Regions from separate parts of the Roseateles sp. P5_E11 genome, predicted to be linked through region 2. Evidence: riboswitches for the same ligand, from Rfam matches in the RefSeq annotation. Region 2 holds a riboswitch; the other holds the start of a gene.

Region 1 (3,418 bases), on a different contig from region 2:
AATGGGATGGGGACAGCTTAGGAAACCGGGCGCCGGTCGCCCAGCACAAAGCTCGGACATGCTTGCCCGATCCTCCAGCGCATGCCCCTGCACGACGCCAGCTTTGGGCAAGTGTTTGCACAATCGCTCACATGCCTCAAGACGATGACCTGCACGCCCTGCGCGAGCGCACCATCGCGCAGGCCCTGGCCCGCGCGCCCGCAGATGGCCTGCACACGACCGCCCTGCCCTGGCTGCGGCTGATCCGCGCCAGCGCGCCGGCCCAGCCGGTGCCGGCGGTTTACGAGCCCGGCCTGGTGCTGGTGCTGCAGGGGCGAAAGCGCGCGCAGCTCGGCGAGCGCGTGGTGCACTACGACGCGATGCAGTGCCTCGTCGTACCCATGACCATGCTGCCGCGCGGCCAAGTGCTGGAGGCCAGCCCGGCCAAGCCCTATGTCTGTATGCGCCTGAGCTGCGAGACGCAGGCGCTGACCGAGCTGCTGCTGGACGGCGATGCACCGCCTGAAGGCAACGACGCCGGCCTGCATGTCGCGCCCGTCACCGCGCCGCTGCTGGACGCTGCCCTGCGTCTGCTGCAGCTGCTGGACAGCCCGCAGGATCTGAAGACGCTGGCACCGTTGGTGCAGCGCGAGATCCTCTACCGCGTGCTGACCGGCCCGCTGGGCCCGCGGCTGCGTTCGCTGGCGCATACCGACGGCGTCACCCGCCGCGTGGGCCGCGTCATCGAGCAGCTGTCGCGCCGCTATGCCGAACCTCTGTCCATCGACGAACTGGCCGAGTTGGCCCACATGAGCCCGTCGACGCTGCATCTGCGCTTCAAGCAGCTGACCGCCTTGTCGCCTCTGCAATTCCAGAAAAACCTGCGCCTGCAGCAGGCGCGCCGGTTGATGCTGGGCGATGGCCTGGATGCCGCCAGCGCCGCGCACCGGGTTGGTTACGAGAGCCCTTCGCAGTTCAGCCGTGAATATCGTCGCCTTTTTGGCGCGCCGCCACGCGAGGACATCTCGCTGCTGCGCAGCGCTGCCGGCTAGAATGCCGCCTCCTTCCGAGGAGCGTTGCAACCTCAGCACCTATTGAGGCCAGGCTCGGAAGTTCTGACCCCCTGCAACTGCGCTCACCCGCTGGCAATCCGTGCCTGGGTGAGGTTTGATCCCCCCGTACGACCCGCCAGCGGCTTCATTCGCTTGAAGGAGCCCTGCATGAGCACCACGAATCACATCGTCAAGGACCTGTCGCTGGCCGACTGGGGCCGCAAGGAAATCAAGATCGCCGAGCATGAGATGCCGGCGTTGATGGCCATCCGCAAGGAATACGCCGCCACACAGCCGCTCAAGGGCGCGCGCGTCACCGGTTCGCTGCACATGACCATCCAGACGGCCGTGCTCGTCGAGACGCTGCAAGCCCTGGGCGCCGAAGTGCGCTGGGCCTCGTGCAACATTTTCTCCACGCAAGACCACGCCGCCGCGGCCCTCGCCGCCGTCGGCACGCCCGTGTTCGCCTACAAGGGCGAGACGCTGGAAGACTACTGGGACTACACCCACCGCATCTTCGAATTTGCCGGCAAGGGTGAAGCGGGCGAAGGCCCCAACATGATCCTGGACGACGGCGGCGACGCGACGCTGCTGATGCACCTGGGCCAGAAGGCCGAGAAGGACTTGTCCGTGCTGGCCAACCCCGGCAGCGAGGAAGAGCGCATCCTGTTCGCGGCCATCAAGAAGAAGGTCGCCGAAGACGGCAGCTGGTACACCCGCAAGAGCRCTGAGATCATCGGCGTGACCGAAGAGACGACCACGGGCGTGCACCGCCTGAAGGAAATGTCGGCCAAGGGCACGCTGCTGTTCCGCGCCATCAACGTCAACGACTCGGTCACCAAGAGCAAGTTCGACAACCTCTACGGCTGCCGTGAATCGCTGGTGGACGGCATCAAGCGCGCTACCGACGTGATGGTCGCCGGCAAGATCGCCGTCGTGGCCGGCTATGGCGACGTGGGCAAGGGCTCGGCCCAGGCGCTGCGTGCGCTGTCGGCGCAAGTGTGGGTCACCGAGATCGACCCCATCTGCGCACTGCAGGCCGCGATGGAAGGCTATCGCGTCGTGACGATGGAGTACGCCCAAAGCAAGGCCGACATCTTCGTGACGACGACCGGCAACAAGAACGTCATCCGCCACGAGCACATGCTGGCGATGAAGAACAACGCCATCGTCTGCAACATCGGCCACTTCGACAACGAGATCGAGGTCGCGGCGCTGGAGCAGTACGAGTGGGAAGAGATCAAGCCCCAGGTCGACCATGTGATCTTCCCGGACGGCAAGCGGATCATTCTCTTGGCCAAGGGCCGCCTGGTGAACCTGGGCTGCGGCACGGGCCACCCGAGCTATGTGATGAGCAGCTCGTTCGCGAACCAGACCATCGCCCAAATCGAGCTCTACGCGCACAAGGACAACTACGCCATCGGCCAGGTCTATGTGCTGCCCAAGCACCTGGACGAGAAGGTCGCGCGCCTGCAGCTGACCACGCTGAATGCGCAGCTGACCGAGCTGACGGAAGAGCAGGCCGCCTACATCGGCGTCAACAAGGCCGGCCCGTACAAGCCCGACACTTATCGGTACTGATCGTCGATGCGCGCTGACCAGCTCCTCGTCGCCCAAGGCCTGGCACCGACCCGCTCGGTGGCCCAGCGCTTGATCTCGAACGCCGCCGCCGAATGGGCCTCGCCCACCGGCTGGGCGATGTTGAAGAAGGCCGGCGAGGACCTGCCCGAGACGGCGCAGCTGCGCGTCACCGACGACGCGGAGCTGCGCTATGTGTCGCGCGGCGGGCTCAAGCTGGAAGGGGCGCTCACCCGCGTCGGCTTCGACGTCACGACGCACACTGTGCTGGACGTCGGCCAGAGCACAGGCGGCTTCACAGACTGCCTGCTGGCTCACGGCGCCCGCCATGTCGTTGGCGTGGACGTAGGCCATGGCCAGCTGCATGCCAAGCTGCTGGCCGACCCGCGCGTCACGGCGCTGGAAGGCGTGCATGTGCGCGAGCTGGACGTGTTGCGCCAGCACGCGCCGACGGGCGGCTTCACGCTGATCGTCGGCGACCTGAGTTTCATTTCCATGGTGGGCAGCCTCCCGGAGTTGCTGCCTTGGCTGGAGGTGCACGGCCATCTGCTCGTGCTCATCAAGCCGCAGTTCGAACTGGGGCCACAAGCCCTGGGCAAGGGCGGTCTCGTCAAGGACGAGGCCGACTACCCGCGACTGGAAGCCCGCGTGCGCCTGGCCTGCACGGCCCTCGGCCTCAAGGTGCTGGACTACTTCGACAGCCCCATCACCGGCGGTGATGGCAACCGCGAATTCTTCTTGTGGGCCTCCCGATGAGCACCCTTGTCAGTTTCGAATTTTTCCCCCCGAACACGCCGGTCGGCGTCGAA
Region 2 (12,260 bases):
CAGCATGGTCTTGCCCATGAACTTGCCGTTGGCGGGACTGGCGTAGAAGCTCTTGTCGGCATCGGTACCGATCACGGCGCCGCTCAGCACCAGGCCGGAGAAGTCCTTGGCCAGCGTCAGCGAGTAGTCGGAGTAGGAGCCGGCGGGCACGTGGCGCATCGTCTGATGGCCGATGTGCGGCGTCAGCGTCATGCCATCGCCCAGGTCGAAATTGGCCGACACGTCGAAGTAGCCGCTGTACTTGGTGCCCGGCACGCCGAACAGGTTGGTGCCGTTGGTGTTGGAGTACTTCGCCGTCACGGGGCCGTAGCTGAGTGCGCCGTAGATTTCGAAGGTGTTGGCGCTGGTGGACAGCTTGTTGCTGGGGTAGTAGTACTGCAGCACGCCGACGTCCAGCGTCAGGCCCGTGGCGACTTCGGCCTTGTAGCCACCGTACAGGTCGACCTCGACCTGGCCGTCGCCACCGGCGTCCTTGATCCACTTGATCGTCGACGCCCAAGCGCCGACGTAGAAACCGCTCGGCGAGGCGTAATCCAGGCCGCCTTGCAGGGCCGGCTTCAGGCGCGACTGGGAAATGCCGCGGTAGCGGTATTCGCTGACGACGCCGACGTTGAACGACAACGGGTCCGGCGCTGGCGCCGGCTCATCGGCAAACGCAGGCAGAGCGGCCGCGGCCAGTGCCAGAACGAGCAGCGAAGGGGACAACTTCATGGCGGGGAGCTCCTGAGTAAAAAAGTGGTGGGATTCGATCCGGCGGGGTATTTGCAGCTTCCGTGCCAAGCGTCACACCTTGTCACTCCGCACGAATCTGGGCGGGCCGCGCCCCCAAGTCAGGCATTTGCACCAAATTGGATTTGATCGCGGCTTGCTCGGCACTTATATGGTGCATTCCTGGGAGAGGCGCCGGGCCGATTTACGACGGACCGGCGGCTAGACTGGCCCGCCAGCCCAGGAGCCGCACCGGTGCCGGGATCGCCCGCCCCCGGCACGATCAATGCAGCCGCCAGCGTCAACTACCCCCGCCAGCTGACCTTCAATGAGCCTCGCCACCGTCTACAGCCGCGCTCTCGATGGCCTCGCCGCCGCGCCGGTCACCGTGGAAGTCCATCTGGCCAACGGCCTGCCGTCGTTCACGGTCGTCGGGCTCGCAGACACCGAGGTCAAGGAAGCCCGCGAGCGCGTGCGCGCGGCGTTGCAGAACAGCGGGCTGTCATTCCCAGCGAACAAGCGCATCACGGTAAACCTCGCCCCGGCCGACCTGCCCAAGGAGGGGGGTCGCTTCGATTTGCCGATGGCGCTGGGCCTGCTCGCCGCGAACGGCCAGATCGATGCCGCCAGGCTCGCGCGTTTCGAGTGCGCTGGCGAACTGTCGCTGGCCGGCGAGGTGCGCGCGGTGCGCGGCGCCCTGGCCATGGCCCTGGCGCTGCGCCAGGACGGTGGCGAGCGCGAACTGCTGCTGCCTGAGGCCAGCGCCGCTGAGGCGGCCCTCGTCGACGGCCTGGTGGTGCGGCAGGCCCGCCATCTTCTTGACGTGGTGGCGGCCCTGCAGCCCGACGGCGAAGCCCTGCCGCGCGCCGTCGCCCTGACCCGCGAGGCCGCACGCGGCCTGCCCGATCTCGCCGACATCAAGGGCCAGGCCGGCCCGAAGCGGGCGCTGGAGATCGCCGCGGCGGGCGGCCACAGCCTGCTGATGGTGGGCCCGCCCGGCACCGGCAAGTCCATGCTGGCACAACGCCTGTCCGCGCTGCTGCCAGCGCTGGATGACGAGGCTGCGCTGGAATCCGCCGCCGTGCTCAGCCTGGCCGGCCAGTTCGACATCGCGCGCTGGGGGTTGCGCCCGCTGCGCTCGCCCCACCACTCGGCGTCGAGCGTGGCGCTGGTGGGCGGCGGCTCACCGCCCCGGCCGGGCGAAATCTCGCTGGCCCAGCACGGCGTGCTCTTCCTGGATGAACTCCCTGAATTCCCCCGCGCCGCGCTGGAAGCCCTGCGCGAGCCGCTGGAGACCGGCCGCATCCTGATCTCGCGCGCCGCCCGCCAGGCCGAGTTCCCGGCGCGCTTCCAGCTCGTCGCCGCGATGAACCCCTGCCCCTGTGGTCATCTGGGCAGTCCCCTGAAAGCCTGCCGCTGCTCGCCGGACCAGGTCTCACGCTACCAGGGCCGGCTCAGCGGCCCCTTCCTCGATCGGCTCGACCTGCTCATCGAAGTGGCTGCCGTGCCGCCGCGCGACCTGCAGGACCTGGCCCCGGGCGAGCCCAGCGCCGTCGTCGCGGAACGGGTCGCCGCAGCGCGTGAGCGGGCCGTGGCGCGCCAGGGCGTGGCCAACGCCCAGCTGCAGGCCCAGGACCTGGCCGAACATGCGGTGCTGGAGCCCGCAGCCAAGGCTTTGCTGGAGCGCTCGGCCGAGCGCCTGGGCTGGTCGGCACGCAGCTTTCACCGCGTGCTGCGCGTGGCCCGCACGGTGGCCGATCTGGCGGGAGCGGCGGCGATTGGCAGCGCCCATGTCGCCGAAGCCATCCAGCTCCGCCGGGGGCTGCCCGGGCAGGCGGGCTGACCATGCGCCGCCGCATCGGGCTGGCGCTCGGGCTGGCCACCGCGCTGCTGCTGGCGGCGATCGCGGTGCCGTCGCAGGCCGCGACGATCAGCATTGCCGTGCCCAGCGGCCCGGTCGCCCTGCCGCTGCTGGTCGCCATCGAGCAGCACCTGTTCCAGGCCGAGGGGCTGGACGTCGTACGCATTCCCTGCAACAGCGGCAAAGCCTGCCTGGCCGCGCTGCGCTCTGGCATCGCCGAAGTCGCCGCGGGCGCCGAATTTGCCGTCGCGATGACGGCTGCGCAGACACCGGCCGTCACCATCCTGGCGTCCATCGGCGAGTCGACCGCTCAGATCAAGCTCATCGCCAGCCGGCGCGCCGGCGTGCGCGAGAGCCGGGACATGGCCGGCAAGCGCATCGCCACGGTGGCGGGCACCTCGGCCGAGTACTTCCTGGACCGCTGGCTCACCTATCAAGGCATCGACCCCGACCGCGTCAAGCTGAGCTTCGCCGAGCCCGGCGCGTTGGGCGATCTCGTGCAGCAGGGCAAGGCCGCCGCGGCGGTCGTGTGGGAGCCGGAGGCGGCCCGCATCGAGGAGCGGCTTGGCGCCGATGCGGTCCGCCTGCCTTCGGCCCATGTCTACACCCAGCACTTCTGCATCGTGGCCCAGGCCCGCGCCGTCGACCGGGACCGGCCGCGTTTCGAGAAGGTCCTGCGCGCCCTGCTGCGGGCCCAGCGCTTCATCGCCGAATCGCCCAACGAGGCCCAGGCCATCCTGGCGGCCAACCTCAAGGTCAGCGCCGCGGTGGCGCAGCGCCTGATGGCCGAACAGGACTACCGGCTCGCCCTGCATACCTCGCTGCCGGCGACGATGCTCAGCCAGATCCGCTGGCAACTGGGCCAGGACGGCAAGGCGACGGAACCGGTCCCTTCCATGCAGCAGCTGATCGACGCCCGCCCGCTGCAGTCACTCGCCCCGGGCTCGGTCACGCTCACACGATGAGGTTCGCCTTGAACGCACGACGCCTGCTGGCATTGCTGGTGGCATGGCTGGCAGGTACCGTCGCCGCGGCGCCGCTGACCGTGGCGGTGTCCCGGTCGCCGCATTCGCTGCCGGTGCTGGTGGCCCTGTCCGAAGGTCTGTTCGAGGCCGAAGGCCTGACGGTCAAGGCCATCGAGGCGCCCAGCGGCCGCCGCTGCCTGAAGCTGATGGCCGAAGGCCAGGCCGACCTGGGCACGGCTGCCGACACCGCCATCGCCTTCGAATCCTTCGAGCGCACCGATTTCTCCGTCATCGCGACCTTCTCCAGCACATCCAGCGACGTCGAACTGGTCACCCGCCGCAGCGCGGGCATCAAGGCCGCCCGCGACCTCGTCGGCAAGCGAGTCGGCGTCGTCAAAGGCACCTCGGCCCAATACTTCCTGGACACCTTCCTGCTCAACAACGATGTCGACCCCAAGAACGTCCTGCAGGTCGCCATCCAGCCCGAGGGCGCGCTGGACGCCATGGCCGCCGGCCAGGTGGATGCGGTGGCCGTCTTCCAGCCCTTTGCCTATGCGGCGGCGCACAGCCCGCGCGTGGACGGTGTCGTGCTGAGCGAATCCGGGGACTACAAGCAGACCTTCAACCTCGTGGTCCAGACGAGCGTCCTGAAGGCGCGGCGGCCCGACCTGGAGCGCTTCCTCAAAGCCATCCACCGCGCCAACGAATTCATCCGCGCCCAGCCACGCCGGGCCGAGGCCATCTTCGTGAACCGGCTGGGCGTCGAGCCCGGCTTTGCGCGCTGGTCGATGCAGCGCACCCACGCCGAGCTGTCCCTGGACGAGGCCTTGCTGCGCACCCTGCAGTCGCAGGCGAACTGGGCGGTGCGGGAGGGCTATGCCACCGGCAGAAAGCCTGCCGATTACCGCACCCTGGTCGACGCCGCGCCGCTGCGCGCCGTGCTGCCCAACGCCGTCGGCCTGCCTCGCTGACCTGCACCACCATGAAGATCCGCTCCCTCTTCATTGCCGCTGGGGCCGTTGCCGCGCTGGTGGGCACGTCGGCCATCGTCGCGATGTGGACGGCCACCCGGCTGGAAGGCCGCGCGGAAGCCCAGCAGCAACGGGCGCAGCAGGTAGCGCGCGACGTGGCAGGCCTGGTCGGCGCGACCTACGTGTTCCAGCGTGAGCGCGACGAGCTCTCGGTCTCGGAGTGGAAGAGCTGGCACGCCAACATCGTGCGTGACCTGGCAGGCGCCGATCTTCAGGGATCAGCGCATGCCGAAGTCGAGTTGCTGAGAGACGCGGCCGGCCGGCTGCCTGCTCTCTTTGAGCGCGCGCTGAAGACGGCAGCCGCGCCAGACAGCGACTTCCAGCGCCGCCGCCACGACCAGGCCTTCGAGCTGCTGCTCGGCGACACCCAAGCCATGGCGGACGCGGCCTTCCGCTGGTCACGCAACGCTGGCGACGCGCGCAGGCTCGCGGAGGACGTGCACGAGCAGGTCACCATGGCCGCGGTGGTCGCCTTCAGCATGCTGCTGGTCGTGCTGGCCAGTGTTGGCGTGCGCCGCGTGCTGCGGCCGCTGGCCCTGCTCACGCAGGCCACCGAGGCCCTCGAGCGCGGCGAGCAGGTGCCGTTGTTCGGCAGCACGGCCCGGGACGAGCTCGGCACCCTCAAGCGCCGCTTTGACGCCATGACCATCGCCCTGCAGCGCCGCACGGGCGAGCTGCGCGAAGCCGAGCAACGCATGCGCGCCGTTGCGGACAACGTCCCCGTGCTCATCACCGAGTTCGATGCCGGCGCCCGCATCGTGTTCGCCAATGCAACGGCCGGGCGGGTCTACGGCGTGCCGGCCGAAGCGCTTGTCGGCAAGCATGTCAGCGACGTGCGCGGCGAGGACGGGGCGCGGCAACTGCAACCCCACATCGAGGCTGTGCTGCAGGGCCAGTCCGTCGAGTTTGATAGCACGCAGGTACTGCCCGGGGCGCAGCGGCATTTCCATCAACTCTATGTACCCAGGCGCGACGCGTTCGACACGGTGGTGGGCTTTTATTCGGTGTCGATGGACATCACCGAACGCAAGGCCGCCGAGCTGGCCGTCCAGGCTTCGGAACATCGGCTGAAGGACATCACGGACAACATCCCCGTTGTGGTCTCGCACTTCGACAAGGACCTGCGCGCGGACTTTGGCAACCTTGCCGCCGAGCGCGTGCTGCGGCGCCCCATCTCCGAGCTGCTGGGGCAGACCTTCCGCGAGATCCGGGGAGACGCGGTGTGGGAGATCGCCAAGCCCCATATCGACGCCGTGATGCAAGGGCAGCCCCGCCAGTTCGAATCCTTCGTGACCCATGGCGATGGCACCCTGTACTTCGCGCAACGCTATGTGCCCGACGTCGATGCGGCCGGCCAGGTCCAGGGCTTCTATTCCGTCTCCTTCGACATCACGGAACGTCGCCAAGCCGAGGCGAAGCTGGCCGAAAGCGAGAAACGGTTGCGTGACATCGCCGACAACCTGCCGGTGATGATTTCCTATATCGACAAGGACCAGCGCCTGCTGTTCCTGAACGAGACCTTCAGCAAGTGGACAGGCCTGGATCACCGCACTACCGTCGGCAAGACCGTGGCGGAGGCCGTGCCGGCGGCGCTGTACGAACAGCGCCGCGAGCACCTGGCGCGGGCACTTGGCGGCGAGCGTGTCGAGTTCCATGTCGAATCCACGGCGGCCGGCGCGGCCCGCTCGCTGCACAACCTCTACCTGCCCGACATCGCCGAGGATGGCTCAGTCCGCGGCCTCTATGCGCTCAGCACGGACGTGACCGAACGCCGGCAGCTCGAGCGCCAGCTTGCCGAGCTGGCCCGCACCGACGCCCTCACCGGGCTGCCCAACCGCTACAGCTTCAACGAGCAGTTGGCCGCGGTGATCAAGCGGGCCCACCGGGCGCAGAGCTTCACGGCGCTGCTGTTCCTTGATATCGACCGATTCAAGCTCATCAACGACAGCCATGGCCACGGTGTCGGCGACGAGGTGCTGTGCGAGTTTGCGCGGCGGCTGCAGCAACTGGTCAGGGGCACCGACTTTGTCGGCCGGCTGGCGGGAGACGAATTCGTCGTCGTGCTGGAAGGCCTGCGCGCTGCCACCGAGGCCGAGATCGTCGCCGGCAAGATCATCGAGGCCATCAACCGGCCGTTTGCCACATCGGCCGGCGAACTGTCGATAGCGACGAGCATCGGCATTGCCGTTCACCCGCGAGACGAACTCGGCGGCGAGGAACTGCTCGGCCGTGCCGATCAGGCGCTGTATCTCGCCAAGGGCGCGGGGCGCAACCAGTACCGGTTGCACGCGTCGTAGCAGGCCTCGTCAGGGCCTGACGAGCTGGCCGTCTTTCTCGCGCACGGTGTCGCCGGCCCTCAGCATGGGATCGGCGCCGAGTTCGACGCTGCGCATACGGCCATGGCGGTCGACGACCTGCGCGACCCAGACGGTGGACTTCTTGGCGTTCTTCTCGACCTCATTACCGGCATAGCCGCCAGCGGCAGCCCCGCCGACGGTCGCCAGCTTCTTGCCGGTGCCGCCGCCCACCTGGTTGCCCAGCAGGCCGCCAATGACGGCACCACCCACGACACCCAGGCCGCTGCCCTTGCCCTTGCGGGTCTCGCTGTGGATTTCCTGCACCCACAAGCAGCCGTCGCAGAGCGCGCTGCGCTGAGCCTGCGTCGGGACGGACAGCACCGGGGCCGGGTTGTCCTCGGCGCGAACGGAAGTGGACAGGGTGGCCGCCAGGGCCGCGGTGGCAATCAGCAACTTCATCGCATCACTCCTTGGAACCCGCCCTGCCCTGGCTTCGCGCCGCGTCAGGCGCGCACGAAGCCGTTCTCGGTCAGCCTGACCTCATCGCCGACGCGCAGGCCCGGGTCGGCGCTGCGCTCGAAGCGGCGCAGACGGCCATCACGCTCGCGCACCTGCACGATCCAGACGTTGTAGCTCTTCTGGTTCTTCTCGATCTCGTTGCCGGCATAACCGCCACCCACGGCGCCCGCCACGGTGGCGAGCTTCTTGCCGTTGCCGCCACCCACCATATTGCCCAGCAGGCCGCCGACGACGGCGCCGCCCACGGCACCGACGCCGCTGCCCTTGCCACGGCGCGCCTCGGTATGCACGTCGGTCACGCGGCCGCAGCTGTCGCACAGCGCGGGCGGGGCCTGGGTTTCAACCACGGGCGCCGGCTGGGCCTGGCGTACCGGGTCGGCACTGGCCAGCCGTTGCGGTGCGGCGGTGGTCTGCTGCTGTGTCGTCGCGGCAATCGGCTCACTGGTGACCGTCTGCGACCGGCCCACTGCATAGGCGCCACCGAGCAGCGCCAGCACGACGGCGACGCCGGCGACGATCTGCGTGGACTTGACGGAATTCATGGGGGTCGACATGGGGCCTCCGATGTGGTTGGTATGACCCGAAGCATGCCGCCCCTACAGCGGCCCTCCCTGTAGGACGAAACCGCTTCAGGCCCAGGGTGTCGACCTAGCCCAACAGCGGCGCCAGCGCGCGGCGCGCCTCGGTCTCGTCCAAGCCACAGCGCACGGCCCAGTCGGCGAGCTGGTCGTCGCCGATGCGGCCGACATTGAAGTACGCCGCGTCAGGGTGCGCCAGGTAGAAGCCGCTGACGCTGGCCGCTGGCGTCATTGCCATGCTGTCGGTCAGGCCCATGCCGATCTCGTCGGGCGCGAGCACGCGAAACAGGTCGCGCTTGGAGAGATGGTCGGGGCAGGCCGGGTAGCCGGGCGCGGGGCGGATGCCTTCGTACTTCTCGGCCACGAGCTCTGCATTGCTCAGCGCCTCGGCCGGCGCATAGCCCCAGAACTCACGCCGCACGCGCTCGTGCAGCCACTCTGCGGCGGCCTCGGCCAGGCGGTCGGCCAGGGCCTTGAGCATGATGGCCGAATAGTCGTCATGGGTGGCGAGGAAGTCCGCCTCCTTCTTGTCGACGCCCAGGCCCGCGGTGACGGCGAACATGCCGACGTGGTCGCCCTCTTCCGCAACAAAATCGGACAGGCAGCGGTTGGGGCGCTTCACTCCTTCGACGACGGGCCTCTCTGACTGCATGCGCAGGCCGTGCCAGACCATGGGCGGTTCGCTGCGAATGGCAATGTCGTCCTCGTTGACGCGCGCGGCCGGGTAGAGGCCGAAGACGGCATGCGCCTGCAGCCAGCGGCCGTCGATGATCTTTTTCAGCATCGCCTGCGCATCGGCAAACACCTTGCGCGCCTCGCTGCCAACGACAGCGTCATCAAGGATGGCCGGATACGGGCCAGCCAGGTCCCAGGTCTGGAAATAAGGGCCCCAGTCGATGTAGCGGGTCAGTTCCGCAAGGTCCAGGTTCTTCAGCACACGACGACCGGTGAACTTCGGGGCGGGCGCGACGCGGCTCAGGTCCAGCACGGCCTTGTTGGCCCGTGCGGCAGCCAGCGTCACCAGCGGCGTCTGCTTCTTGTTGGCATGCAGTTCGCGGGTCTTCTCGATGTCGGCTTTCAGCTCTGCGATATAGGCCGCGGCGCGGTCGTCGCTGAGCAGCTCGGTGCACACGCCCACGGCGCGCGACGCATCGGGCACGTAGACCACCGGGCCGTCGTAGTGCGGCGAGATCTTGACGGCCGTGTGCACGCGGCTGGTCGTGGCGCCGCCGATCAGCAGCGGCATGTGGCGCGAAGCGAAGTAGTCGTCGCGCTGCATCTCGGCCGCGACGTGCTGCATCTCCTCCAGGCTCGGCGTGATCAGCCCGGACAGGCCGATGATGTCCGCGCCCTCTTCCTTGGCTTTGCGCAGAATGTCCTGGGCCGGCACCATGACGCCCATGTTGACGACCTCGTAGTTGTTGCACTGCAAGACCACCGTGACGATGTTCTTGCCGATGTCGTGCACGTCGCCCTTGACGGTGGCGATGACGATCTTCCCCTTGGGCTTGGCGTCGCCGCCGCCCTCGATCAGCAGCCGCTTTTCTTCCTCGATATAGGGCAGCAGGTGGGCCACGGCCTGCTTCATAACGCGCGCGCTCTTCACCACCTGCGGCAGGAACATCTTGCCCTGGCCGAACAGGTCGCCGACGACATTCATGCCGGCCATCAACGGGCCTTCGATGACGTGCAGCGGCCGGCCGCCCTTGGCCAGAATGGCCTGCCAGGCTTCCTCGGTGTCTTCGGTGATGAAGTCGGTGATGCCATGCACCAGCGCGTGCGACAGCCGCTGGTTCACATCGCCGGCGCGCCAGGCCAGACGGGCCGAATCGTCCTTGCCGGCACTCTTGGCGCGGTCGGCGATCTCGATGAGGCGCTCGCCCGCATCCGCGCGGCGGTTCAGCACAACGTCCTCGACGCGCTCGCGCAACTCGGCATCAAGGTCGTCGTACACGCCCACCATGCCGGCATTGACGATACCCATGTCCATGCCCGCCTGGATGGCGTGGTACAGGAAGACGGTGTGGATGGCCTCGCGCACCGGCTCGTTGCCACGGAAGCTGAAAGACACGTTGGACACGCCGCCTGACACCTTGGCGCCGGGCAGGTTCTGCTTGATCCAGCGCGTGGCTTCGATGAAGTCCACGGCGTAGTTGTCGTGCTCCTCGATGCCGGTCGCGATGGCGAAGATGTTGGGGTCGAAGATGATGTCCTCGGCCGGGAAGCCGACCTCGTCGACCAGGATGCGGTAGGCCCGCTCGCAGATTTCGGTCTTGCGGGCGAAGGTGTCGGCCTGGCCCTTCTCGTCGAAGGCCATCACCACGGCCGCGGCACCGTAGCGGCGCACGAGCTTGGCCTGGCGGCGGAACTCATCCTCGCCTTCCTTCATCGAGATGGAGTTGACGATGCCCTTGCCCTGGATGCACTTGAGGCCAGCCTCGATGACGCTCCACTTGGACGAGTCGATCATGATCGGCACGCGCGCGATCTCGGGCTCACCGGCGATCAGGTTCAGGAAGCGCACCATGGCCGCCTGGCTGTCCAGCATGGCCTCGTCCATGTTGATGTCGATGACCTGGGCGCCGTTCTCGACCTGCTGGCGCGCGACGGCCAGCGCCTTCTCGAACTCCCCCGCCAGGATCATGCGCGCGAAGGCCTTGGAGCCGGTGACGTTGGTGCGCTCGCCGATGTTGACGAACAGGCTGCCGGCATCGATGGCGACGGGCTCGAGGCCAGAGAGCTTCAGTGCAGGAGGCGAAGGGGGCGTGGTCATCGATGGGGCTCAGGCAGAGGATCGATGAGCGCCGTTTTCAGAAATCCGAGCCTGGCAGGCAAGAAAACCCGTCGCAGCGCTCCTCGGATGGCCGGGAATTCTACGCAGCCACCCCTTCGTCCTCGCTCAAGATCGGCTTGCCGAAGCCGAAGGCCGTTGAGAATGCCTCAATCCATGGCCTCTGAACTCATCCCTCTACCGACCCGCACGCTGCGCCTGGGCATGACCCTGCCGTACGACCTGTTCGACGCCAACGGCAAGCTGCTGTTCGCGCGCGGCCAGGTGCTGCGCGACTCGCCGCTGGTGCGCAGCCTCGTCGATGGCGGCGCGTGGGTGAACTCCGCAGACACCATGGAGTACCAGCGCGCGCTGGCCCATCGGCTGGACACCATGGTCATGCAGGACGTGCCGCTGTCCGACATCGTCAAAGCCGACGGCAGTTTCCGGCTCGACACTCTGGCCCCGACCAAGGTGGAACTCGGCCCGCGCGAGGCCTGGTCCAACCTGCTGCTGCACACCCACAGCCTGCTGCGCGAGGCCGATCCGGTTGATTTCACCGCCCGACTGGCCGCGCTGCGCGACACCGCGCTGAAGCGCCTGCACGCCCACCCTGACGCAACCCTGATGCTGCTGATCTTCGAGAGCAGCCAGGAATTCGGCGACTACAGCGCCCGTCACGCGCTGTTGACGCTGCTGCTCTGCGACCTGGTCGCCCAGCAGATGCAACTGGCACCGGAACTGCGCAGCGCGCTGCAGGGCGCCGCGCTGACGATGAACTACGGCGCCGGCCCCGCCCACGACCGCTTGGCCAGCCAGCTCGACGCCGCCACGCCCGCCCAGCGCCAGGCCCTGGCCGCTCACGGCGACCGCGCTGCGCAGCGCCTGGCCCAGGTCGGCGTCGCCGACCCCGTCTGGCTGACCGCCGTGCGCCTCCATCACGAGGCCGGGCCCGGCCCGCTCGGCAGCCGCAGCGATGGCGAGAAGCTGGCCCGACTGCTGCGCCGCATCGATCTCTTCGGCGCGCGCTTGTCGCCCCGCCGCAGCCGCCAGGCCATGAGCGGCGCCGCGGCCGCCCGCGCCGTCTTCCTCGACGAACTCGGCCAGCCTGACGAAGCCGGCGCGGCGCTGATCAAGACCGTGGGCCTGTACCCACCCGGCAGCATCGTGCGCTTGGCCAATGGCGAAGTCGGGCTCGTCTTCAAACGCGGCTTCAGCGCCAATGAGCCTCTCGTCGCTGCATTGATCGGCAAGAGCGGCAGCCCGTTGAGCAACCCCGTGCCACGCGATACGCGACTGGCCGCCCAGGCCATCTCGGCCAGCCTGGCACCGGCGGAATTCAAGCTGCGCGTGAATCTGGAAGCCCTGCTGAAGCTCTAGACGGCGGTTGAATCGACCGGCAAGAGCGGCCCGCGGGCCGCTCTTTTCATTCCGCCGCTTGCATTCGCCGGACTGCGCATATATTCTGTGTATACACATTATGCACAGCAGTCTCTTCATCTCGCAGACCGACGCGAGGCCGATGTACCTC

What was found. A riboswitch is a leader RNA that binds a small molecule or an ion and turns the genes downstream of it on or off. The one in region 2 is predicted to bind S-adenosylhomocysteine.
Region 1: another riboswitch for S-adenosylhomocysteine. It lies ahead of ahcY (adenosylhomocysteinase); the one in region 2 lies ahead of metH (methionine synthase).

Annotation. Positions count from the first base shown of each region.
Region 1 covers NZ_JBFUMO010000056.1:6,364-9,781, reverse strand. Annotated here, with positions in the region: gene ACXJKR_RS06905 (AraC family transcriptional regulator N-terminal domain-containing protein) at 132-1,031, shown strand; S-adenosyl-L-homocysteine riboswitch at 1,042-1,123, shown strand; gene ahcY (adenosylhomocysteinase) at 1,200-2,612, shown strand; gene ACXJKR_RS06895 (TlyA family RNA methyltransferase) at 2,619-3,365, shown strand; gene metF (methylenetetrahydrofolate reductase [NAD(P)H]) at 3,362-3,418, shown strand, end outside.
Region 2 covers NZ_JBFUMO010000009.1:1,760-14,019, reverse strand. Annotated here, with positions in the region: gene ACXJKR_RS01575 (TorF family putative porin) at 1-711, opposite strand, end outside; gene ACXJKR_RS01570 (YifB family Mg chelatase-like AAA ATPase) at 1,037-2,551, shown strand; gene ACXJKR_RS01565 (ABC transporter substrate-binding protein) at 2,554-3,534, shown strand; gene ACXJKR_RS01560 (ABC transporter substrate-binding protein) at 3,543-4,505, shown strand; gene ACXJKR_RS01555 (diguanylate cyclase domain-containing protein) at 4,517-6,862, shown strand; gene ACXJKR_RS01550 (glycine zipper 2TM domain-containing protein) at 6,872-7,321, opposite strand; gene ACXJKR_RS01545 (glycine zipper 2TM domain-containing protein) at 7,366-7,935, opposite strand; gene metH (methionine synthase) at 8,030-10,732, opposite strand; S-adenosyl-L-homocysteine riboswitch at 10,752-10,823, opposite strand; gene ACXJKR_RS01535 (HD-GYP domain-containing protein) at 10,907-12,109, shown strand; gene ACXJKR_RS01530 (GntR family transcriptional regulator) at 12,210-12,260, shown strand, end outside.